3 regions of the Microbacterium sp. GXF6406 genome follow, and region 1 is predicted to be linked to each of the others. Evidence: predicted binding sites of a transcription regulator. Region 1 holds the regulator's gene; each other region holds the start of a gene.
The links. Region 1 encodes HrcA, which represses chaperone genes, less so after heat shock. Its sites were predicted from a motif close to TTNGCACTCGNNNNNNNCGAGTGCNAA; they were not measured.

Region 1 (7,781 bases):
TGATGCGGGTGACCTCTTTGCGCTGCAGCGCCTGCACGGCCTTCGCCATCGCGAGGTAGGTCTTGCCCGTGCCGGCGGGACCGATGCCGAACACGACCGTGTTCTCCTCGATCGCGTCGACGTAATCCTTCTGGCCGAGCGTCTTCGGGCGGATGACCCGGCCGCGGGTCGACAGGATCGCTTCGCCGAGCACCTCGCTCGGACGCGGACCCTCGTCCCGGCGCAGCATCCGAGCCGAGTTCTCGACGTCTCCGGGGGCGAGATCGACGCCGTCGCGGGTCATGGTCATGAGTTCCTCGACGAGTCTCTTCGCGGAGCGCACGGGTTCCGGCTCACCCGTGAGGGTGATCTCATTGCCGCGGACGAGGACCTGCACCGCGGGATGCTCCTTCTCGAGCATGCGGAGAAGGCGGTCCTGCGGTCCGAGCAGCTGCACCATGGCGACACCGTCGGCGAGGAGCCGCTCGGTGACGAGGTCGTTTTCGTCAGAAGCCAATGAGCCGGTCCTCCGGAAGATTGCCGAGCACGTGCGCATGCACGTGGAAGACGGACTGGGCGGCGCTGGCGCCGTTGTTGAAGATGAGCCGGTATTCGCCGTTCGCATGCTCCTCGGCGATGCGCTTCGCCGCGGCGACCATGTCGGCCATGAGCGGTGCGTCTCCGGCGGCGAGCTCGGTCACGTCGCGGTACTGCTCGGTCTTGGGGATGACGAGCACGTGCAGCGGCGCCTGAGGGTTGATGTCGCGGATCGCGAACACCGTCTCGGTCTCGAGCAGGATCTCACCGGGGATGTCACCGCGCAGGATGCGGGTGAAGATCGAAGGTTCCGTCATGGTCCCAGTCTAGGCGACCGCCGTCCGATCACTCGGTGGCGTAGTCCTCCTGGAACATCTCGGGAAGCCATGCGTCGTTGATCGTGCGCTGCGCCATCCCGGTGAAGTCCGATTCGTCGATGAGCAGATAGCGGGTCGAGTCCGCGCCGTCGTTCCACGTCGTGTCGATGGCTTTCCATCGCCAGTCGATCAGGACGTGGTTCCACGCATGGGCGCCGCCGACCGTATTACCGGACACGTACACCGATTCCAGGCCCGCCTCGCGGGCGAGGAGGTTGAAGGCGTCGGCGTATCCTCCGCAGACCACCAGTCCGTCGATCAGCGCGCCGTGCGAGTCCCATGCCCTCCATTGGTCACCGACCGGTTCCGCCAGGATGCTGTTCGACGAGACTTCTGTGTAGGTCTCGTAGTCGTATTCGATGTTGTCGACCATCCAGGCGTTGATGGCGCCGGCTTTGTCGGCATCGCTCATCCCGGCGTCGACGATTTCGGCGATGATGCCCTCCGCCAGGGCGCTCAGCCGGGACTGGATCTTCTTCACCGCATCGGCATCTTCGCGATAGGTGACGTAGAGGATCTCTTTCTCGATGACGGCGCTGTCCACGACCGCGCTGATGAGCGGATTCTGGATGTAGGCCGTTCGGTACGCATCCGCCGGAGCGGGGAGACCCGGTTTCCCGGCGTAGGCGCTCAGATCGACCGCCTGTTCGCTGGCGGCGAGGTTCGCGGCGATGTACCGGGTCAACTCGTCCGTAGCGAAGAGCTCGTACTCGCTCACCGGTGCGACGGTCGACGGAGTCACGTTGTTCGGGGATCCGGTGAGATCCGCGAACGTCGTCACCGCTCCCGTCTTCGGCATCTCCATGGACGCTCTTTCGTTGTACGCCGAGACGTAGTCGGCCATGCGTGCCGGCCAATCCGCTTCCGAAACGCCGTCCGGCTTGAGCGTGTAGAGGGTCACCCGGAAGTCCGTTCCCGGTACCGCCCCCTTCACGAGGCCGGTCATCTGCGCGTCTTCATCGCCCGAGAGGAACATCCCGAGCGTCACGACGTGCGGGGAGATCGTCGTCGGGTCCAGACGCAGCGGCATCGTGATGGTGTCGCCGTTGAGCGTCGTGACCGGATACTGCGTCGGGGTCGCACTGAAATCACCGTTATCGCTGAGATCGAACATGTCGCGATAGGCGTTGTATGCGCTGTCGAAGGGCACGGCTCCGATCACGGAGTTCGCGTCGATATAGCTGATCCGCGAGTGCTTGCCGCCCCCGACGGCGACGACCGCCATGTGCGCGAGCGGCTCCGGCTCCTCGTAGGTGAACAGCGACCCGCCGGTCTCGTCGACGGAGAAGCCCGAGAACAGGCTGAACGTTCGTTCCGGAGCCTCTCCGTGCGTCGGCGGTTTCGAGGTCCTGCTCGTCTCTGTCGTGGATGCGACGACCGAGGGGCCCGTGTGCCCGCCGTAACCGATGTCGCTCTTGATGAGGAAGTATTCGGTGCTGTCATCGGCACCTTCCGGCGCATTCCAGGTGGCCTTCACGCTGCCACCGGTGCCGACCATCGAGAAGGTCGGCACGATGGTGTCGAAGAACATCTCGTGGTCGGATGAGCGCACGGTGTGCACCAACGGGGTGTCGCGGAGCTCGCCATCGCGGTCGTAGTACTGCACGACGTAATAGGTCTCATAGCTCATCCACGACGCGCGGATCCAGTCGTCGGCGTCCTCGAGCTCCTCAGCGACCGGATCGAAGTAGGGCACACTCGTCGTTCGCAGCAGCTCAGGCAAACCGCTGCTCACACGAAGCTCGGCGTCCTCCCACGGGCGGATCGCGACCGTCTGATCCTTCTCGCTCCAGAGATCGTTGTGCGGCAACGAATCTGTCAGAGCACTGTCGAAGAAGATTGCGAAGACGCCGTCCTCATCGCCATCCGGCAATGTGCGCGGGTCCACGCGCATCGGCACCTCGAGCGATTCCTCCGCTGCCAACTCCACCACGGGCGCCCAGGCGTAGCCGCCGGCGATCACCGTGCCGCTCGGATCCCGGCCTCCGATGGCCTCAGCGACGACGAGTCCTCCCGCGATCAGCGCGATCACCGCGGCGATACCGATGCCGGCGATGCCGTCGCACACGGCGCTGCCGCTCCTCCAGCGCGATGGCGGGCGCCGATTCGACGGCTTCTTCCGCGTCGCTCGTGGACTCGGTCCACTGCGTGCCGTCCCAGTAACGGTACGACGCCGCTCCGGCCGGATCGTCATACCAGCCCGGTGCTGCGGCTTCCGTCATCGCTGTCCCTTCACAGGCGCATCGGCGCACCCGTCGTCACTGTTGGATTGTGTCGCCGCTACCAGCGCTCGAGCGCGACCGAGAGCACGGCGATGGCCGCCGGCCCCGCGGTGGATGTACGCACGACCGTGTCGCCCAGCAGCACCCTCTCGGCCCCGGCCTCGTCGAACTTCGCGAGCTCCTCCGGAGCGATGCCGCCCTCGGGCCCCACGATCAGGACCATGTCGCGCTCATCCGCCCGGATCTGTGAGAGCTTCGTCGTCGCCGTCGGATCGAGCACCAGCATCCGCCGCCCCTCGGATGCCGCGATCAGCTGACCGGTCGTCACGGGCTCCGCCACCGGCGGCACCCAGGCGCGGTGCGCCTGCTTCGCTGCTTCACGCACGATGGTCGCCCACCGCTCGCGTCCCTTGACGGCTTTCGCACCCTCCCAGCGGGAGATGCTGCGCGTGGCCTGCCACGGGATGACACCATCGATGCCGAGTTCGCAGGAAGTCTGCACCGCGAGCTCGTCACGGTCGCCCTTTGCGAGTGCCTGCGCGAGGAAGAGACGTATGGTCGGAGCGTCCTGTGCGCGGCGTCCCGTGACCTCGACGTTCACCAGCGACGCGGAGACATCGGTCACGACTCCCTCGAGCCAGATGCCGGCCCCGTCGCCGAGCGTCACCTGCTCCCCCACCCGCAACCGGCGCACGACGGCCGCGTGCTTCGCCTCGGCTCCCGTGAGCGCCACGATGTCGCCGATGCGCGCATCGGTGCAGGTCGGGGCGAGGAAGTGCAGTGCCATCAGCCGCGGAACTTGTCGCGCAGCTTCGAGAACAGTCCCTGCTGGAACTGGGCCAATTGCGGTGCCGGTGCCTTCTGCTTCTTGGCGAAGTCCTCGATGAGCTTGCGCTGCGCCGAGTCGAGCTTCGTCGGGGTGACGACCTGAACGGCGACACGGAGGTCGCCGCGCTGCGTGCCGCGCAGCGGAGTCACGCCGCGCCCCTTGATCGTCAGGATGTCGCCGGATTGCACACCCGAGCGGATCTCCAGATCGACCTGGCCATCGAGGCCCTGGATCGAGGTCTGGGTGCCGAGGATCGCATCGGCCATCGAGACCTCCAGCGTCGCCAGCAGATCGTCGCCGTCGCGGCTGAACGCGGCGTGCGAGGCGACCGAGATCTCGACGTAGAGGTCGCCGTTCGGACCACCGGCACGGCCGACCTCGCCGGATCCGGGCAGCTGCAGGCGCAGCCCGGTCTCGACGCCCGCGGGAATGTCGAGCGAAACGGTGCGGCGCGAGCGCACACGCCCCTCGCCGTGGCACGACCCGCACGGGTGCGGGATGACGGTTCCGTAACCGGAGCAGCTGCCGCAGGGCTGCGAGGTGACGACGTTTCCGAGGAGGCTCCGCACCTGGCGCTGCACATGTCCGGTGCCATGGCAGATGTCGCAGGTGGCGGGCGAAGTGCCCGGCTGCGTGCAGGCGCCCTGACAGGTCTCGCAGAGCACCGCGGTGTCTACCTCGATGTCGCGGTGCGCGCCGAAGATGACGTCGCCGAGCTCCATCGTGACGCGCACGAGCGCATCCTGTCCGCGCTCCTTGCGCGAGCGCGGGCGGTTACCGCGCCCTCCGCCCTGGCCGCCGAAGAACGTCTCGAAGATGTCCCCGAAGCCGCCGAACCCTCCGAAGTCGCCGCCGGCGCCGTCCCCGCCGCCCATGTCGTAACGACGACGCGAGTCGTCATCGCTGAGCACGTCATAGGCGTGCGTGACGAGCTTGAACCGTTCGGCCGCATCCTCCCCCGGGTTCACATCGGGATGCAGCTGCCGAGCGAGCTTGCGGTACGCCTTCTTGATCTCATCCGTCGATGCGTCCTGGGAAACTCCGAGGACTTCGTAATGGTCCGCCACAATCACCTTCCTGCGTGTGCGTGCACACGCGCGTACCGCTTCAGCGGCGCGCCTCGTCTTCGTCGAGCATGCGCGAGAGGTAGCGGGCCACAGCCCGCGCCGCCGCGAGATTGCTCGGGTAGTCCATCCGGGTGGGACCCATCACGCCGACGCGCGCTGTTCCTCCCGGAGTCAGATAGTTGCTCGCGACGATGGATGCCTCGGGCAGCCCGAACGGTTCGTTCTCGGCGCCGATGCTCGCCGCGAGACCATGCTCGTCGGTCACCATCTCGCTCATCAGCCGCAGCAGGGTCACCTGCTCCTCGATTGCTTCGAGGAGCGGGTGGATGCTGCCGCGGAAGTCCTGTTCGCGTCGCGCGAGTGTCGCGGCTCCCGCCATCACGAGCCGCTCCTGGCGGAACTCGGCGAGCTCCTCGCCGATCACGGACGCCAGCGCACGGGCCGCGACATCGATGCGCGAAGGCTCGGAGCCCTTCTGCAGCGCCTGCACGCGGTCGGTCGCCTCGCGCACCGTCTGGCCGGTGAGCAGGGCCGACAGCCGTGCCCGCACCACGGCGACCTCGGCGTCGTCGAGATCCAACGGCAGCCCGGCGATCCGTTGCGAGACTCCGCCGGCATCCGTGACGAGCACGACGAGGACCCGGTTCGGGGCGAGCGCCACCAGCTCGATATGCGTGAGGTGCGCGCGGGCGAACGACGGGTACTGCGCGAGAGCGACCTGGCCCGTCAGACGGGTCAGCACACGGACCGTGCGCGCCATGAGGTCGTCGAGGTCGGCGGGATCCGTGAGGAAGCCCTCGATCGCATTGCGCTGCGCCGAGGACAGAGGGCGCAGTTGCGCCAGATGGTTCACGAAGACCCGGTAGCCCTTGTCCGTCGGCACGCGACCTGAGGAGGTGTGCGGAGCCGTGATGAGTTCTTCGTCCTCGAGTTGGGCCATGTCGTTGCGGATCGTCGCGGCCGAGACGCCGAAGGAATGACGGTCGACGATCGACTTGCTGCCGACCGGCTCATGCGTCTCGACGTAGTCCTGGACGATGGCCTGAAGAACCTGGAGTCCTCGCTCGGTGACCATGTCGCGCCTCCCTTCTGGCACTCAGATACCCGGAGTGCCAATTCTACCCCGGTGCTCAATCCGTCAGCTCGCGCACCACGGCATCCGCGAGCAGCCGGCCCTTCAGCGTCAACCGGATCCGGCCGCGAAGGGCTGCCGGAGCGTCCACGAGCCCATCTGCGATGAGCCCGGCAACGCGGGTGCGATTCGCCTCCGGAAGATCGATGACGGCCATGCCCTCCGCCAGGCGGGTCTCGAGGAGAACCCGCTCCAGAAGATGAGACGCCGCATCGGGGCGCTCGGTTCCCGCTGCCGGGGACTCGGATGCCGCGAGCCGCTGCGCATAGGCTGCCGGATGCTTCACATTCCACCAGCGCAGACCCGCGACATGGCTGTGCGCACCGGGGCCGAAACCCCACCAGTCGCTCCCCCGCCAGTAGGCGAGATTGTGGAGTGACCGGTGATCGGCGCCCGGCACCGACCTCGCCCAGTTGCTGACCTCGTACCACTCGAAGCCGGCCGCGGCCAGGCGGGAATCCACCGTCTCGTACATGTCGGCCTGAAGATCATCATCAGGGCGCGGCACCTCGCCGCGACGGATCTGACGGGCGAGCTTCGTGCCGTCCTCGATGATCAGGGCGTAGGCGGAGATGTGGTCGGACTCGAGCGCGAGCGCAGCATCCAGCGAAGCCTCCCAATCGGCGAGGGACTCCCCGGGGGCGCCGTAGATCAGGTCGACACTAACCTCGAGGCCCGCGCCCTTCGCCGCTGCAACCGCTGCGCGGACGTTCTCGGGCCGGTGCGTGCGGTCCAGCGCCGCCAGCACATGCGGCACGGCCGACTGCATGCCGACCGAGAGCCGGGTGACTCCGGCGTCGGCGAGCGTGCGCGCAACCTCATCCGTCACCGTGTCGGGGTTCGCCTCGACTGTGACCTCGGCGCCCTCACGGATCCCGAAGGCGTCGATGGCCGTTTCGAGCATCCGTGCGAGATCGCCCGCCGGAAGAAGTGTCGGCGTGCCTCCGCCGAAGAAGACCGTGTCCATCGGGCGCAGCGCACCCGCATCGCCCAGAACCCGCTTCGCGAGCGCGATCTCCGCCCGGAGCGTGTCGGCGTAATCGTCCTGACGGGCGCCGCGCAACTCGCTGGAGGTATAGGTGTTGAAGTCGCAGTAGCCGCACCGCACACGGCAGAACGGGATGTGCAGATACGCCGAGAATGGAACCTGCGCATCGATCGGCAGATCAGCGGGCAGACGACCATCGCTCGGAGCAGGATCCCCGAGCGGCAGAGCACCGGCCATCAGAGCGGCGTCGCGTAGAGCGGGGAGATCGCACGCAGATAGCGGTCGAACAGCTCCTTGCGCCGCCGCTTCACGAGCCCCGGAACGAAACGGTAGAGCACGGACACCGGCGCGTCGAATGCGCGCACGGTGAACCAGACCTCATCCGTGTCCTCGCGCCAGTCGATCTCGAAGAGCTCCTCGCCGCTTACGACGGAACCGCCCACCGTGCCCAGCACGAAGCCGATCCGACGGGGCTCCTCGTTCACCGAGATGACCCGCAGCTCGGCATCCGCGCGCATGCCGGAGACGCGGCCGCGCAGCGTCAGGGTCATGCCCGGGCCGACGAAGGGCGTCCCCTCGGCGTCGAAGCGTTGCTCGACTTCGCGCTTGCTCGGCGCAACCGGGTTTCCCTCGGCGTCGAAACTCACGCC
Region 2 (7,781 bases), on a different contig from region 1:
GCCTGCGTCGTGACGCACGCGCCGGAGTACTTCTACGCCTACAACCACGAGCTGCTCATCGACCAGCCCGCGGTCGACAGCAATGGCCGCACCGACGTTGAGCTCGCCGATCTCGCGGTCGCCGTGGGAGCGGAGAACTCCGACGTCCTGCGCGACTGCATCGAAGACGGCGACTTCACCTCCTGGGCCAAGGAGGCGACCTCGCGGGCGCTCGCAGGCCCGCTCGAGGGGTCGAAGGATCTGGTTCTGACCAGTGCGCCGATGGTCGTCGTCAACGGCGAGGCCTATGTGGGCTCGCTCAAGGATCCGGCCGAGTTCTCGCAGTTCGTGCTGACGGTCGCCAGCGACACCGAGATCACGCCGGCTCCCACGCCGACCGCGACCCCCTGAACTCAGGACCCTCCGGCGTATCGCTAAGCTGGAGGGGTTCGCCGACTTAGCTCAGCTGGTAGAGCACCTGTCTTGTAAACAGGATGTCACGGGTTCGAATCCCGTAGTCGGCTCCAATTGCTCTCGCGGCACTTCCATTTCATGCCGATGGTGGGAGCACGATCGTCGCAGCCGGACGCTACTGAGCGCTGTTCGGCTTGCGGCCGCGGCGGGGGCGGTTGTGCCAGGCCTCGACCGCTTCGGGGGTCAGATCATCGCGGTCCCAGAGGTAGCCGGAGACGTTGCCGATCGGGTCGATGAACGCGTCGCTGGCCGAGGACGCTTCACCGGCGTCACGGCGGCGCATCGTCTGGCGAAGCGATACGGGTGTGACGCCGAGGATTTCGGCGACTTCGTCGATCGTCGCGTAGCGGGCTGCGAAGCGCGGCTCGGCGGTGGCGTCGCGCAGAGCACGCGGTCGTGGCTTGTCCTCGGTCATCGCGTTCTCCTCGCTGTCTGCGGCTGTGCCCCTCACGATAGCCGGGCAGGGGTGAATCGTGGCTAGCATGTCGGCATGGACGATGTGGTCACCCGTTTGGACGTTCCGGGCACCTTCAACTTCCGGGAGGTCGCGCCGGGCGTGCTGACCCCGGGCCTCCTCTTCCGCTCGGACGCTCTGAACCGGCTCACCCGTGACGGACGCCGCAGCCTCGTGGACCTCGGGATCCGGGAGGCGATCGATCTGCGTTCGGGTTTCGACCGGCGCATCGGCGGTCGTGATCGTCTGCGCGGTACCGGCATCGAGCTGTTGCGCGTGCCGATGGACGGCGCCCCGCACGGCGTCGATCCGCGCACGCTCACCCTGCCGGTGGTCTACGCCGTCGTGCTCGATCGCCACCAGCAGGACATCGGCACGGTGATCCGGGCGATCGCCGATGCCGAGGGCGGGGCGGTCGTGCACTGCACCGCGGGCAAGGACCGCACGGGGCTGGTCGTTGCCCTCCTGCTCACGGCTCTCGGCATCGACAGGGACGTCATCGTCGCGGACTACGCGGCGACCGCCGCGAACCTGTCGGGCGAGTGGACGGAGCGGATGCTGCGCAAGATCCGCCGCTTCCGGGTGCCCGTCACGGACGAGCTCATCGAGGTGCTCGCGGGGTCGCCGCCGGATCTCATGACGCGGACACTCGCAGAGCTGGATGCTCGAGACGGCGGGATCGACGGGTATCTCTCCCGCGCCGGCGTCGATGATGGTGTGAAGAGCCGTCTCCGCACACGACTTCTGGCGGGCTGAAACGTCAGAAGAGGCGTTCTGCCGCGCCGCGGTCATCGGCACGCGCGGTCGCACGCACACGTTCGTCAAGGGATGCTGCAGCCACGAGCGCATCGTCGATGACACCGCGCCCGGCACCCGCTCGAAGCCACTCGTCGGCGAACGACGTCGGGATGAGAACAGGCATCCGGTCATGCACATCCGCCAGGTGCGGGGGAGAGGGGCGCATCACGAGGGAATAGCAGGTGTACTCCTCTCCGTCGGCGGTGCGCCCGTGCTGGGTGACGGCCGCCATGCCGAAGACGATGCCCGGGCCGAGCCCGAACTCGTGCCAGACCCGTTCCGGCTTGCGCATCTCCAACCATCCCGACGCCGGAACGATCGCCCGGTGACGGAGCGCCCCGGGCCGTTGCTGCAGTCTTTCTGAGCGCGTGTTGATGGATGGGTACGGTGCCGGGGCGCCATCGACGAGGTGCCCCCACCAGCCGGGCTGCAGCACGGGCGGCGGCCCCGGGGCGATCAGCGGATTCAGGTTGCGCCGGTTGCGGCCGGTCGGCCGCAACGTCTCACCGGCGTTGTGCTCGGCCCACTCGCGCAGACCCTCGAGCATCGCGGCATCCTGCTCGGCCAGCAGCTCGACATCGGTGAATCGCGGATCCAACCCGTAGCTCGCGCACATGTCGTCAGCGTATCCCCGGCCACGGACACTGTGCACGCCGCCGTGTCCGGGTGGCCTGCGCATTTCGATAGGGTTCTGTAGTGTCCGAGACCCGCAGAATCCCCGCGCCGCTCGCGATCGCCGCAGCGGTGTCGATCGGGGCCATGACCGCGATCCAGGCCCGCATCAACGGCGTGCTCGGGGTGCGCCTGGACGACGGAATCGTCGCCGGGCTCATCTCCTTCGCCGTCGGGCTCGCGATCCTCATCGTCGTCGTCTCGCTTCGGGCGCGGCACCGCGCGGCCTTCGCGCGTCTGCGCACCGGCGTGCGCACGCGCACGATTCCTCCCTGGATGCTCGTGGGCGGTGCCTGCGGGGCGCTCACGGTCTCCACGCAGGGGCTCACCGCCGGGGTGCTCGGCGTCTCTCTGTTCACGGTCGGCGTCGTGGCGGGTCAGACGATCCATGGTCTCGTGCTCGACCGGATCGGGTTCGGGCCGGCCGGCGTCGTGGCCGTCACACCGGGCCGTGTGCTCGGCGGCGTCTTCGCCCTCGCCGCGGTCGGCATCTCGCTCAGCGGCGACGTGCTCGACAACGCACCGCTGTGGATGCTCCTGCTGCCCTTCGCCGCCGGAGTCGGCATCGCCTGGCAGGCGGCGACCAACGGGCGCCTCGCGCAGCGCGTGCAGTCGCCCATGGTCGCGACGCTCACGAGCTTCATCGCCGGAACGACCGTCCTGCTGGCGGCGGCGACGGTCAGCGTCCTGCTGCGCGGTGCGCCGCAGGCGCTGCCGACCGAGCCCTGGCTCTATGTGGGCGGATTCCTCGGCTTCGTCTACATCCTGCTCGGCGCGGCGATCGTCGCGCACACCGGGGTGCTCCTGCTCGGGCTCGGGTCGGTACTGGGCCAGCTGACGGCCTCGGTCGTCATCGATGTGCTGTGGCCCGCGGCATCCGGCCCCGCGCTCTGGCAGCTTCTCGCGATGATCGTCGTCGCGGTGGCTTCCGTCCTCGTGGCTCTGCCCTGGCGACGTCGCCGGAACTGATCAGCCGGATTCGGGCATGCGGGTGAGCATGCTCTCCGCATCGATGGGTTTGCGGCGTCCGGGGGTCTTGCCCTCGGGTTTGCCGCCGACGTAGAGCCAACCCAGCAGCTCCTCGTTCTTCTTCAGCCCGTGCGCCTTGCGCAGTGGCTTGGTGCGGGTGTGCGACCCGGTTCGCCAGATCACGCCCCAGCCGGCCTCGTCCAGCAGCAGGCTGAGCGTGTGAGCGACGCCGGAGGCGACAGCCTCCTGCTCCCAGTGCGGAACTTTGTCGCTCTTGCGAAAGCTGGCGACCACGGCGATCAGCAGGGATGCGCGCAGCGGCTTCGTCGACGGCTTCTTGTCGCCCTGCGCCTTCGCGATCGCCGCACCCAACCGTTCACGGTCGGCGCCGCGCAACTCGATGAGTCGCCAGGGCTGCAGGAATGAATGGTCGGCGACGCGGCCCGCGGCGGCGACCAGCGGCAGCAGCTCCTCGCGGGTCGGGGCCTGCTCGGTGACCTCGGACCACGACTGCCGCGCACGCACAGCGTCGAGCGCGCTCACTCCGAATCGGACCCGGGCGTGAAGTTCAGAGCCAGCGAGTTCATGCAGTAGCGGTCGCCGGTCGGCGTGCCGAAACCGTCGGGGAAGACATGGCCGAGGTGGGAGCCGCAGTTCGCGCAGCGCACCTCGGTGCGCTGCATGCCCAGGGTGGTGTCCTCGAGGAGCTGGACCGCATCGGGGCGGATCGATTCGTAGAAGCTGGGCCACCCGCATCCGGAGTCGAACTTCGTGCCGCTCTTGAAGAGCTCCGCGTTGCAGGCGCCGCACGTGTAGAGGCCCGCACGGCTCTCATCGAGCAGCTCGCCTGTCCAGGCGCGTTCGGTCGCCGCCTGACGGAGAACGGCGAACTGCTCATCGCCGAGCTCTTCGCGCCACTCGTCGTCGGTCTTCTTCACGGTGTAATCCGTCATCACGCCTCCTGAGGTCTCTTCCATTGTGCCCCCGGGAACGTGTGCGCGGGTCATCCATGACGACGCGTGACAATGGATGCATGACGGATGCTGTTCGTGAACGCTACGCCCGCTTCGCCGAGGACGAGGCGCCCGGGCGCTCCGACCTCTACGCGGAATGGGCCCGCGGCGTGGCATCCGATCCGGTCGTGCAAGCAGTGCTCGCACGGATTCCGGCCATCCATCGCCAGCCTCCGCTCGTGTTCGCCGTGACCCGCATGCTCGGCGCTCCCCTTGTCGGATACGACGGCTGGCGCCGGTTCGTGATCGACAATGCCGATGACGTCGTCGCCGAGAGCAGCGCGCGCCGGGTGCAGACCAACGAGCCCCTGCGTCTGGCGGCCCTGCTTCCGGTGCTGTCCGAGATCGACGGACCGATCGCCCTGCTCGAGGTCGGCGCGTCGGGTGGCCTGTGCCTGTACCCGGACCGCTACTCCTACCGCTTCGTGGACGACGCTCGAACGGTGCGCGCCGCCCTCGACCCCGAGGACGGGCCGAGCCCCGTCGTCCTCACCAGCACCGTGCGCGGAGAGCTCCCGCCGCTGCGCATGCCGGAGATCGTCTGGCGCGCGGGAATCGACCTCGACCCGCTCGACGCCCGCGACGCCCGCGACCGCGCCTGGCTGCGCGGCCTCGTCTGGCCCGGGGAGACCGGGCGCGAGGAGCGGATCACGGCGGCGCTGGATATCGTCGCCGAGGATCCGCCGCTGATGGTGGGCGGGGATGCCGTCGACGGGATCGGTGCGCTCGCAGCATCCGCACCCGCCGATGCGACGCTCGTGATCACCACGCCGGGCGTCCTCGTGCACATTCCGCGCTCGCGGCGCGAACAGCTCATCGATGGCATCCGCCGTCTGCCCGCGCGCTGGATCACGATCGACGCCCCGGCCCTTCACGACGGATGGAATCCGCCTGTGGACGCGCAGAATTGGCGCGGATCCGTCGTCGCCCTCGACGGATGCGTGCGCGCCGCAGCGGACCCGTTGGGCCGGTGGTGGGAGTGGCGTGCCGCCGGCGGCACGACGGACGCTTAGCCTGAAGACATGCTCGGAGACCTCACCGATCGCGATCGCGCGATCCTGACGCTGGAAGGCGCCTGGCCGCGTCACAACGGCGCGAAGGAGGAGGCGATCCGGTCGAACCTCGGTATGAGCCCGGCGCGGTACTACCAGTTGCTCGGCAGGCTCATCGACACCGAGCAGGCGCTCGAGTACGACCCGCTGCTCGTTCGCCGTCTGCGTCGGCTGCGCGAGAACCGCACCGACAAGCGCGTGTCGCGGATGCGCGGCTTCGCGGGCTGATCCGGCATGCTCCGGCCCGCTGTGTGGGGATTCCGAGGCATTGCCGGATAACATCGACGGGTGCCCAAGCCCGACAGAGACCGTTTCGATGATGTTCCCCGTTCGCCCGGACGCGTCGGAGCGCACCGCGCCGAAGCCCCGGGGATGAACGGTTGGGTCGTTCTGCTGTGGTCGGTCGTCGCCGCGCTCGTCATCGTGGTCGTCGGCATCTTCGTCTCGCTCGTCCTGATGGGACGCATCGTCCTGTCGCCCGAGGTCGAGCCGACCGTTGCGCCCGCGCCGCAGGAGACCGGCGTCGTCGACACGAGCTATTCGGTGCTCGTGCTCAACGCCACCTCCGAGGAGGGCCTCGAGGTCCAACTGCGCGACACCGTCATCAACGGGGGCTGGCCGGCGGAGGACGTGAGCTCGGGCAGCACGGGTGCGGAGGACTTCCCGGAGACGACCGTCTACTACGTATCCGAGGATGACGAACTCGCCGCTCTGGGCCTGGCCGATCTGATCGGCGGCGCGCGCATCGAGCAGAGCGACTTCTACGCCGACCCCAACGATCCCGAGCTGAAGCAGCTCGTCATCGTCGTCGGCCTCGACCGCGCGAGCAGCGCTCCGCAGTCCGATGAGGAAACCGTCGAATAGTCTCCCTCCGCGGCTTGCACTCGCTGGGGTCGAGTGCCAGAATGGGCGTTAGCACTCTCGTACTGTGAGTGCTAAACAGAACGTCTACGTCCAGGAGGGACGACAAAACTCATGGCAAAGATCATCGCTTTCGATGAGGAGGCCCGTCGCGGTCTCGAGCGCGGCCTGAACATCCTCGCCGACGCTGTCAAGGTGACCCTCGGCCCGCGCGGTCGCAACGTCGTGCTCGAGAAGAAGTGGGGCGCTCCCACGATCACGAACGACGGCGTTTCGATCGCCAAGGAGATCGAGCTGGACGACCCGTACGAGAAGATCGGCGCGGAGCTCGTCAAGGAGGTCGCCAAGAAGACCGATGACGTCGCCGGTGACGGAACCACCACCGCGACCGTCCTCGCCCAGGCGCTCGTGCGCGAAGGCCTGCGCAACGTCGCGGCCGGTGCTGACCCGATCTCCCTGAAGAAGGGCATCGAGAAGGCGGTCGCGGCCATCACCGCCGAGCTGCTCGCCAGCGCCAAGGAGATCGAGTCCAAGGAAGAGATCGCCGCCACGGCATCGATCTCGGCCGCTGACTCCTCGATCGGCGAGCTCATCGCCGAGGCGATCGACAAGGTCGGCAAGGAAGGTGTCGTCACCGTCGAGGAGTCGCAGACCTTCGGCACCGAGCTCGAGCTCACCGAGGGCATGCGCTTCGACAAGGGCTACCTGAACCCGTACTTCGTGACGGACCCCGACCGCCAGGAGGCGGTCTTCGAGGAGCCCTACATCCTCATCGCCAACTCGAAGATCTCCAACATCAAGGATCTTCTCCCCGTCGTCGACAAGGTGATCCAGGACGGCAAGGAGCTCGTCATCATCGCCGAGGACGTCGAGGGCGAGGCTCTCGCGACTCTCGTGCTCAACAAGATCCGCGGCATCTTCAAGTCGGCCGCCGTCAAGGCTCCCGGCTTCGGCGACCGCCGCAAGGCCCAGCTGCAGGACATCGCGATCCTCACGGGTGGTCAGGTCATCACCGAAGAGGTCGGTCTCAAGCTCGAGAACACCACGCTCGACCTGCTCGGCCGTGCTCGCAAGGTCATCATCACCAAGGACGAGACGACGATCGTCGAAGGCGCCGGCGACGGCGACCTGATCGAGGGTCGCGTCACGCAGATCCGTCGCGAGATCGAGAACACCGACAGCGACTACGACCGCGAGAAGCTGCAGGAGCGCCTGGCGAAGCTCGCCGGTGGTGTCGCCGTCATCAAGGCCGGAGCCGCGACCGAGGTCGAGCTCAAGGAGCGCAAGCACCGCATCGAGGACGCCGTCCGCAACGCGAAGGCTGCCGTCGAGGAGGGCATCGTCCCCGGTGGTGGCGTCGCGCTGATCCAGGCCGGCACCAAGGCTCTCGACGGGCTCGAGCTCGAGGGTGACGAGGCCACGGGCGCGAACATCGTCCGCGTCGCGATCTCGGCTCCGCTCAAGCAGATCGCCCTGAATGCCGGCCTCGAGCCGGGCGTCGTCGCGCAC
Region 3 (7,781 bases), on a different contig from region 1:
GTCCCCGGGTGCAAGAAGGTCGACCCGATCCTCGTCGCCGACCACGTCACCCGCCGCTTCGGCGGCCTCACCGCGGTCGACGTCGACCACCTCGAGATCCCGCGGAACGCCATCACCGCCCTCATCGGCCCGAACGGCGCCGGGAAGACCACCCTGTTCAACCTGCTCTGCGGATTCGACAAGCCGAACACCGGCACGTGGAGCTTCGACGGGCACCAGCTCTCGGGCATCCCGTCCTTCAAGGTGGCCCGTATGGGGCAGGTGCGCACCTTCCAGCTCACCAAGGCGCTCTCCCTCCTCACCGTTCTCGAGAACATGAAACTCGGCGCACCGGACCAGAAGGGCGAGAGCATCCTGCCCAGCCTCATCCCCGCGATCTGGCGCAAGCAGGACACCGAGCTCGAGACGAAGGCGATGGACCTCCTGACCCGCTTCAAACTCGATACCAAGGCACAGGACTACGCCGCGAGCCTGTCCGGCGGGCAGCGCAAGCTGCTCGAGATGGCGCGCGCCCTCATGCGCGACCCCAGTCTCGTCATGCTCGACGAGCCCATGGCCGGCGTGAACCCGGCCCTCACCCAATCCCTGCTCGAGCACATCCTCGATCTGAAGGACCTCGGCATGACCGTGCTCTTCGTCGAGCACGACATGAACATGGTCCGCCACATCGCCGACTGGGTCGTCGTCATGGCCGAAGGCCGCGTCGTCGCCGAGGGGCCACCCGAGAGCGTCATGCAGGACCAGGCCGTCATCGACGCCTACCTGGGCAGCCACCAGGACGTCGACCTCGGCGTGGTGACCGGGCGGTACACGGGCGAGCTCGACGAGTCCGCCGAGGAGATGCTCGAAGAGATCCGCGAAGAGCACGAGGCCGCGATCCACGCCGCAGAGGAGGACAAGCGATGAGCACGACGCAGACGCCCGTCGTCGAGGTGAAGAACCTCACAGCGGGATACCTCCCCGGTGTGAACATCCTCACCGACACCAACCTCGTCGCAGCCCGGGGCGAACTGATCGGCATCATCGGCCCCAATGGCGCCGGAAAATCAACCCTGCTGAAAGCGATCTTCGGACAGGTCAAGGTACGCGGCGGAGACATCCTCGTCGATGGCGAGAGCATCGTCGGCCTCAAGGCGAACGAGCTCGTCCAGCGCGGCGTCGGCTTCGTGCCTCAGACCAACAACGTGTTCCCCTCGTTGACTATCGAGGAGAACCTGCAGATGGGCATCATCCAGCGCCCGAAGTCCTACAAGGAGAGGCTCGAGTTCGTCACCGGCATCTTCGCGGAGCTCGGCGGACGTCTCAAGCAGCGAGCCGGATCGCTGTCGGGCGGTGAAAGGCAGATGGTCGCCATGTCGCGGGCGCTCATGATGGACCCATCGGTGCTGCTGCTCGACGAGCCATCCGCCGGGCTCTCCCCCGTGCGGCAGGACGATGCCTTCATCCGGGTCTCCGACATCAACAAGGCCGGCGTCACCACCATCATGGTCGAGCAGAACGCACGCCGCTGCCTGCAGATCTGCGACCGCGGATACGTGCTCGACCAGGGGCACGACGCGCACACCGGCACCGGACGCGAATTGCTGAACGACCCGAAGGTGATCGGGCTCTACCTCGGGACGCTCGGCGAGGACTGACGCCGCGCGCACGGCGCGGGGTGGATTTCACGGCTCACGACCCGATTGGAGCCGTATTTTCCATCCCACGCCCGGGCGCAGAGAAGGGGCCGGATGCCGCAGCGCCCGGCCCCTTCCTGACAGATCAGTTGATACGGGTGTGGGTGTTGTCGGCGCCGTACTGGAAGACGCCGATCGTGGCTTCCGTCGGGTCGCCGTTGTCGTCGAAGGTGATGGCTCCGGAGTAGCCGTCGTAGTCGGCGGTGCCTCCGTCGAGGATGATCTGCGCGCAGGCCTCGAACGACTCGCACTTCTCACCGTCGCCCGAGCCCCCGGAGACCTCCTGCAGGAAGCCGGCGATGTCGGCGGCATCCGTCGAATTGGCGGCGAGCGAAGCGAGCGCGAGCAGCACGACCGCATCGTACGATTCTGCGCCGTAGTTGAAGTCGACGAGCTCTTCCCCGGCCTGCTCCTGCCACTGGTCGATCAGACGCTGCTGGAAGTCGTCCGCGAGCACGGGGCCCGGCTGGGTTCCCTTGCTCCCCTCGATCGAGCCCGGCATGTCGGCGCCCCACTGCTGAGTGTTGCCGTCGACGAGGTAGAACTTGCTGCCGTCGAAGCCGTTCGACATGAATGCCGGGATGATCGTCGAGGTCTCCTCGAAGCCGATCACGGCGACCGCGTCGGGGCTCTGCGCGAGGATCGAGCTGACCTGTGCATCGAACGACGTGTCGTTGGCGTTGTAGGCCTCGGATGCCACGACCGTTCCGCCGCCGGCCTCGAAGTTCTCCGTCAGCGACGCCTCCAGGCCGGAGCCATAGGCGTCGTTGAGGTAGATGATGCCGAGGTTGGCATGCCCGTCGAGACCGATCTCCGTGGCGAGGACCTCACCCTGCAACAGGTCGCTGGGGGCGGTGCGCCAATAGAGGTCGTTGTCATCCCAATCCGTGAAGTCCGGCGAGGTGTTCGCCGGTGAGAAGGTGATGACTCCCGCGCTGATGGCCTGGTCGAGGAAGAGCTTGGTGACGCCCGACGAGGCCGCGCCGATGAGCGCGGACACGCCGGAGTCGAGCAGCCTCGGAACCGTCGTCTCGAACGCCTTGTTGTCGGCGTCGCCGGAGTCGCCGTACTGGACGTCGACCGTGATGCCGAGCCCCGCCGCGTTGATCTCGGCGGCAGCGAGGCCGACACCAGCCTCTTCCGGCGGGCCGAGGTAGGCGAGCTGCCCGGTCTGGGGAAGGACGGTGCCGATGCTGAGCGTGAGGTCCTCACGATCAGTGGGAGTGGATGGGTCGGCCGAATCATCGGTTCCGGTGCCCCCACCGCACCCGGTCAGAACGATAGCGCCCGCACTGACCAGGGCCATACCGCCGAGGAATTTTCGTGCGCGCGTACTGGTGAAGAGACTCATGCTGCTCCCTTGCTAGATCATGATTCCCGAACGACTCGGGCGCCGTCCGTGAAACAACGGTAGCGGCGAACCCTGTCGCGTTGTGTTGCGATGCGTTAACGGTCTGATCGGGCTTTTCGCCGGGATGCCGGGGCTCAGACGATCGCGGCGGGGCGGCTGCGGCGCCCTCGGCGCGCGGCGAGGACCAGATCGATGACGAAGACGATGACGGCGCACCAGACGATCGCGAATCCGATCCAGCGTTCCAGCGGCATAGGCTCCTCGAGGATCAGCACTCCGGTGAGGAACTGCATGATCGGCGTCATGAACTGGATCATTCCGATCAGGGTGAGGTCGATGCGCCGGGCGCCGGCGGCGAACAGAAGCAGCGGCACCGCGGTGGCGATTCCGGCGAACAGCATGAGCGCGGTGTGCACGGTGCCGGAGGAGCCGAGTGTTATGCCGGTGGTCTGCGCGACGATGATCAGCTGGACGATCGCGATGGGCAGGAGCCAGAAGGATTCGAGGGTGAGTCCGCTGACGGCGTCGACAGCCGCGCCGATGCGCTTCTTGATGAGTCCGTAGACGCCGAAGGAAGCTGCGAGCGAGAGGGCGATCCACGGGAAGGAGCCGTAGCCGATGATGATGACGGCCACCGCGAGCGCGGCGATGCCGATGGCCGCCCACTGCAGTCGGCGGATGCGCTCGCGCAGCACGAGCACGCCCAGCAGCACCGTGACGATGGGGTTGATGAAGTATCCCAGCGACGTCTCGACGACGTGGCCGGTGAGGGTTCCGATGAGGAAAACCTGCCAGTTGATGTAGATGAGCAGGCCGGCCAGGGCGGTCCATCCGAGAAGACGCGGCTGCCGGATGATCGCGATGATGCGCCGCCATCCGCGCATGGCGGTGAGCAGCACGAGGCAGAAGACGAGCGAGAAGACGACGCGTGCTGCGACGATCTCCCAGGGCCCGGTCGGCGCGAGCGTCAGGAAGTAGAGCGGGAGGAACCCCCACAGCAGGTACGCCCCGACCGAGTAGGCGATACCGGCGGGTTGCTCGGCGCGTTGGCGGGTCACGAGGTTCACCCTATGCCCGGGGATGATAGAAGGCCCGGATGCCGTGGCATCCGGGCCTTCTCCGATCGGCGTTCGCGCCGATCAAGATCTGCTGAGAGCGATCAGCGGACGACGACGGCGAGGACGTCGCGAGCCGAGAGCACCAGGTACTCGTCAGCGCCGAACTTCACCTCGGTGCCGCCGTACTTGCTGTACAGGACGCGGTCGCCGACGGCGACGTCGAGCGGAACGCGGTTGCCGTTGTCGTCGATGCGACCGGGGCCGACGGCCACGACCTGGCCCTCCTGGGGCTTCTCCTTGGCAGTGTCAGGGATGACCAGGCCACTCGCGGTGGTCTGCTCGGCCTCGACCTGCTGGATGACGATGCGGTCCTCGAGCGGCTTGATGGAAACCGACACGGTCTACCTCTTCTTTCTTTACGCTGACACGAAAGATTCGTTCGCACTCTCAACCCGAGAGTGCTAATCACAAGTGTATGGGGTCGGCTGGCACTCATGCAATGCGAGTGCCAATTCCGACGGGCGGGCTCCGTCGGGCCGATCTAAGCTTGTCGGATGGAGATGTCCGAGCTCACCGCGCTGCTCACCCCCGATGGCCTCCGGCTCCTCGACGAAGTCGGCCCGCTCGCCTCGACCGGTGACGTCGCCCAGGCCGTCTCGAAGCTGCGCGCCGCGGGCCATTCCCCCGATCTCGTCTCGGCCATCGTCGGCCAGGCGCACCTGCGGGTTCGCGGCGCCGCCAAGTTCGGAGATTTCGCCGAGCGGATGCTGTTCACCCGAGCCGGCTACGAGCAGGCGACCCGTCTCGGCGTCGCCGCCCGCCATGCGGGCCGCATGCGCCGCGCGGGCGTCGAGCGCGTCGCCGATCTCGGCTGCGGCATCGGCGGCGACTCGCTGGCTTTCGCAGGCGCGGGTCTGCGGGTGGATGCGGTGGATGCCGATGAGGTGACCGCGGCGATCGCCGCTTACAACCTCGCCCCCTTCGGCACGGATGCCTCGGTGCACCATGGCACGGCGGAGGAGTTCGCCGAGCGGTTCGCCGCGGACGAGCAGCGCACGGCCATTTGGTTGGATCCGGCCCGTCGGACGGCCGGTCACAGCGAGACGCGGCGGGTCGCGGCATCCGACTACTCCCCCTCTCTCGACTGGGCCTTCGAGCTGGCGACCCGCATGCCGGTCGGCATCAAGCTCGGCCCGGCGCTGGATCGCGATCTCATCCCCGGTGATGCCGAGGCGCAGTGGGTCAGCGTCGACGGCAGCGTGGTCGAGCTCGTGCTCTGGTCGGGGTCCCTCGCCCGCGAGCGAGTGCGCCGCGCGGCGCTGGTGATCCGGGGCGACGAGTCGCACGAGCTCACCGCGGCGGACGACGCCGTCGATGCCGAGGTGCGTGGTCTCGGCGCATTCCTGCACGAACCCGATGGTGCGGTCATCCGCGCCCGTCTGATCGGCGACGTCGCCCGGAGCCTGGAAGCCGGGATGCTGGATGAGAAGATCGCCTATCTCACCGGTGATGCGGCCGTGACGAGCCCATTCGTCCAGAGCTTCCGCGTGCGCGAAGTGATGGCCGCGAATCCGAAGGCGATCAACGCTGTCCTGCGCGCCCACGGCATCGGTACGCTCGAGATCAAGAAGCGCGGCATGGACATCGACCCGGCGCAGTTCCGCAAGAAGCTGAACCTCTCGGGCACGGAATCCGCGACGCTGGTGCTGACACGGGTGGGCGATAAGCGCCTGGCGATCCTCGCCGATCGGGTCTGAGACCGCTGATCAGCCGGAGACCTCTCCGGTCGTGTCATCGATCGACGCGCTCTCGTCGGAGTCGAGGAAGTACTCCGTGGTGTCCGGCATGCGGAGGATCGTCAGCGACGGGTTGCCGGTCGAGTAGCGGCTGACGATGTACTCCGTGCGCAGGCCGTCCACGGTCTGCTCGAGCACGAGGTCGGCGCCGGTCTCCATATCGCCGCACGCTTGGAACGCCCCCTCATCGCCGTAAGCCATCACGCAATAGCTCTGATTCCCCCAGGCACCCCAGACCGGGGAGTCTCCGTCGTAGCCGACCAGCTGCAGCTCCTGCGGGTCGAGGTCGAATGCTGCGGAGACCGTGATGGCGCTGGCGACCTCGTCGTCGGTGAACTGCTCCGTCCAGTCATAGGGCTGGGTGTCCCACCTCTGGAAGAGAGCCACCCGTTCACCACCGATGCCCGGCGCCATCCAGAAGGCCACGTTGAGCTCCGCGCCGCCATCGGAAGGGACGAAGACGGAGCTGCCGAGGTACCCCCGGCCGTCGATCTCGTCGATCTCGTCGGCGTCCAGGCACTCGTCCACCACCCGCCCTCCGGCCGTCGCGATCGCGCACTCGAGGGTGCCCTCATCCGCCGTCGCGAGCCAGCCGACCGCGCCGTACTGCGCCCCCACCGCGACGACCGAGGCCGGGTCGTAATCGCCGCTCGCCTCGAGCTCGGCGCGCATCTCGGCGTTCTCGAGATTCAGCAGGAAACCTGCCGTGTCCCACCCGAAGGCCAGCCAGCCCAGGGCGAAACCGGCGAGCAGCCCGATTCCGGCGAGCACCGACCCGCGGGCGAAGAGCGGACGGCGAGGCGCCGCGAGGGTGACGGATGCGCCGAGGGCTGATTCCTCCGAGGCGTCAGCAGCCTCGGCATCCGCCGGCGTCTCGACCGGCGCAGCGTCCTCGACGGCCAGGGCCGGAACGGGTTCGAGAACCGGAGGAATGGGCGCCAGCCGCCCCATGAGCTCATCCATCCGAGCACGGTCGGCATCTGTCGCCGCACCATCACGTCCGTAGACTCTGGCCTGCAGCGCCCGAAGCTCTGCCGACTCGTCGCTGTTCACCCGAACACCTACCCGAGCTTCTCGTACTGCTGCGCGGCCCACAGCAGCCAGCCGAGGCTGAAGATCGTCGCCGCCATGCCGAGAACGAGCGCCCAGATCGCGATCGAACGCGATTCGACGGCCCGGCGCAGCGACATGATCGCCGCCACGACCGCGACGACGGCGAGCGGGATGCCCCAGCCGACGAACCAGGAGGCGATCAGCGCGACGATCGCTGCGACCAGCGCCCAGGGCGCCAGACGCGTGGTGTCCTCCGCGATGAGCAGATCGTTCGGCGCCCACTGCACGGTGGGCTGCCCGGCGGTGTCATCGGGGCCCGTCGCGATGACGGGCTCGACGCCGACCGGACCGGTCGGCAGCTGCGTGTACCCGGTCCGCGGAGCCCCGGGCACGCGCGTCGTGCCGGGCACCGCCTCGACCTCGGGGGCGACCCCCTCGATCTTCCGCGCTTCGGACGGCTCGCTCATCAGTCCGGCCTTTCGGCGACCTGGATCTCGGTGACGGGCAACGTGGAATCGGCGCCGAAGGCGAGCGTCGACGGACGCCGACCGGAGGCGATGAGGTCAGCGGCGAGCGCGGCGATCATGGCCCCATTATCGGTGCACAGCGACAGCGGAGGAATCCGCACCGTCACGCCGGCGGCTGCGGCACGTTCGATCGCGACCTCCCGCAGGCGCTTGTTCGCGATGACGCCGCCGCCGAGCAGCAGACGCGGAACGCCGCGCTCCGCACAGGCATCGAGCGCCTTGGTCACGAGCACATCGACGACCGCTTCGCGGAAGCTCGCGGCGACATCGGCGACCGGGACCTCTCGCCCCTCGGCCTCGCAGCGCTCCACCCAGCGGGC

Region 2: a site for HrcA is predicted at 6,324-6,350, ahead of groL (chaperonin GroEL). Genes of this name have one in related genera too.
Region 3: a site for HrcA is predicted at 4,571-4,597, ahead of groES (co-chaperone GroES). Genes of this name have one in related genera too.

What each region holds. Positions count from the first base shown of each region.
Region 1 covers NZ_JBSJZH010000007.1:112,670-120,450, forward strand. Annotated here, with positions in the region: gene ACWAUG_RS06295 (PhoH family protein) at 1-439, opposite strand, end outside; gene ACWAUG_RS06300 (HIT domain-containing protein) at 486-833, opposite strand; gene ACWAUG_RS06305 (transglutaminase domain-containing protein) at 862-2,961, opposite strand; gene ACWAUG_RS06310 (DUF2510 domain-containing protein) at 2,888-3,115, opposite strand; gene ACWAUG_RS06315 (16S rRNA (uracil(1498)-N(3))-methyltransferase) at 3,174-3,902, opposite strand; gene dnaJ (molecular chaperone DnaJ) at 3,902-5,011, opposite strand; gene hrcA (heat-inducible transcriptional repressor HrcA) at 5,052-6,086, opposite strand; gene hemW (radical SAM family heme chaperone HemW) at 6,142-7,368, opposite strand; gene ACWAUG_RS06335 (DUF1990 family protein) at 7,368-7,781, opposite strand, start outside.
Region 2 covers NZ_JBSJZH010000018.1:17,274-25,054, reverse strand. Annotated here, with positions in the region: gene ACWAUG_RS10585 (thioredoxin domain-containing protein) at 1-390, shown strand, start outside; tRNA gene ACWAUG_RS10580 (tRNA-Thr) at 431-506, shown strand; gene ACWAUG_RS10575 (hypothetical protein) at 569-868, opposite strand; gene ACWAUG_RS10570 (tyrosine-protein phosphatase) at 944-1,663, shown strand; gene ACWAUG_RS10565 (SOS response-associated peptidase family protein) at 1,668-2,321, opposite strand; gene ACWAUG_RS10560 (DMT family transporter) at 2,402-3,346, shown strand; gene ACWAUG_RS10555 (nitroreductase family protein) at 3,347-3,889, opposite strand; gene msrB (peptide-methionine (R)-S-oxide reductase MsrB) at 3,886-4,299, opposite strand; gene ACWAUG_RS10545 (DUF2332 domain-containing protein) at 4,380-5,372, shown strand; gene ACWAUG_RS10540 (DUF3263 domain-containing protein) at 5,382-5,639, shown strand; gene ACWAUG_RS10535 (LytR C-terminal domain-containing protein) at 5,700-6,275, shown strand; gene groL (chaperonin GroEL) at 6,387-7,781, shown strand, end outside.
Region 3 covers NZ_JBSJZH010000003.1:142,123-149,903, forward strand. Annotated here, with positions in the region: gene ACWAUG_RS03585 (ABC transporter ATP-binding protein) at 1-906, shown strand, start outside; gene ACWAUG_RS03590 (ABC transporter ATP-binding protein) at 903-1,637, shown strand; gene ACWAUG_RS03595 (ABC transporter substrate-binding protein) at 1,762-3,027, opposite strand; gene rarD (EamA family transporter RarD) at 3,162-4,085, opposite strand; gene groES (co-chaperone GroES) at 4,187-4,483, opposite strand; gene ACWAUG_RS03610 (THUMP-like domain-containing protein) at 4,640-5,842, shown strand; gene ACWAUG_RS03615 (hypothetical protein) at 5,852-6,934, opposite strand; gene ACWAUG_RS03620 (hypothetical protein) at 6,943-7,401, opposite strand; gene tsaD (tRNA (adenosine(37)-N6)-threonylcarbamoyltransferase complex transferase subunit TsaD) at 7,401-7,781, opposite strand, start outside.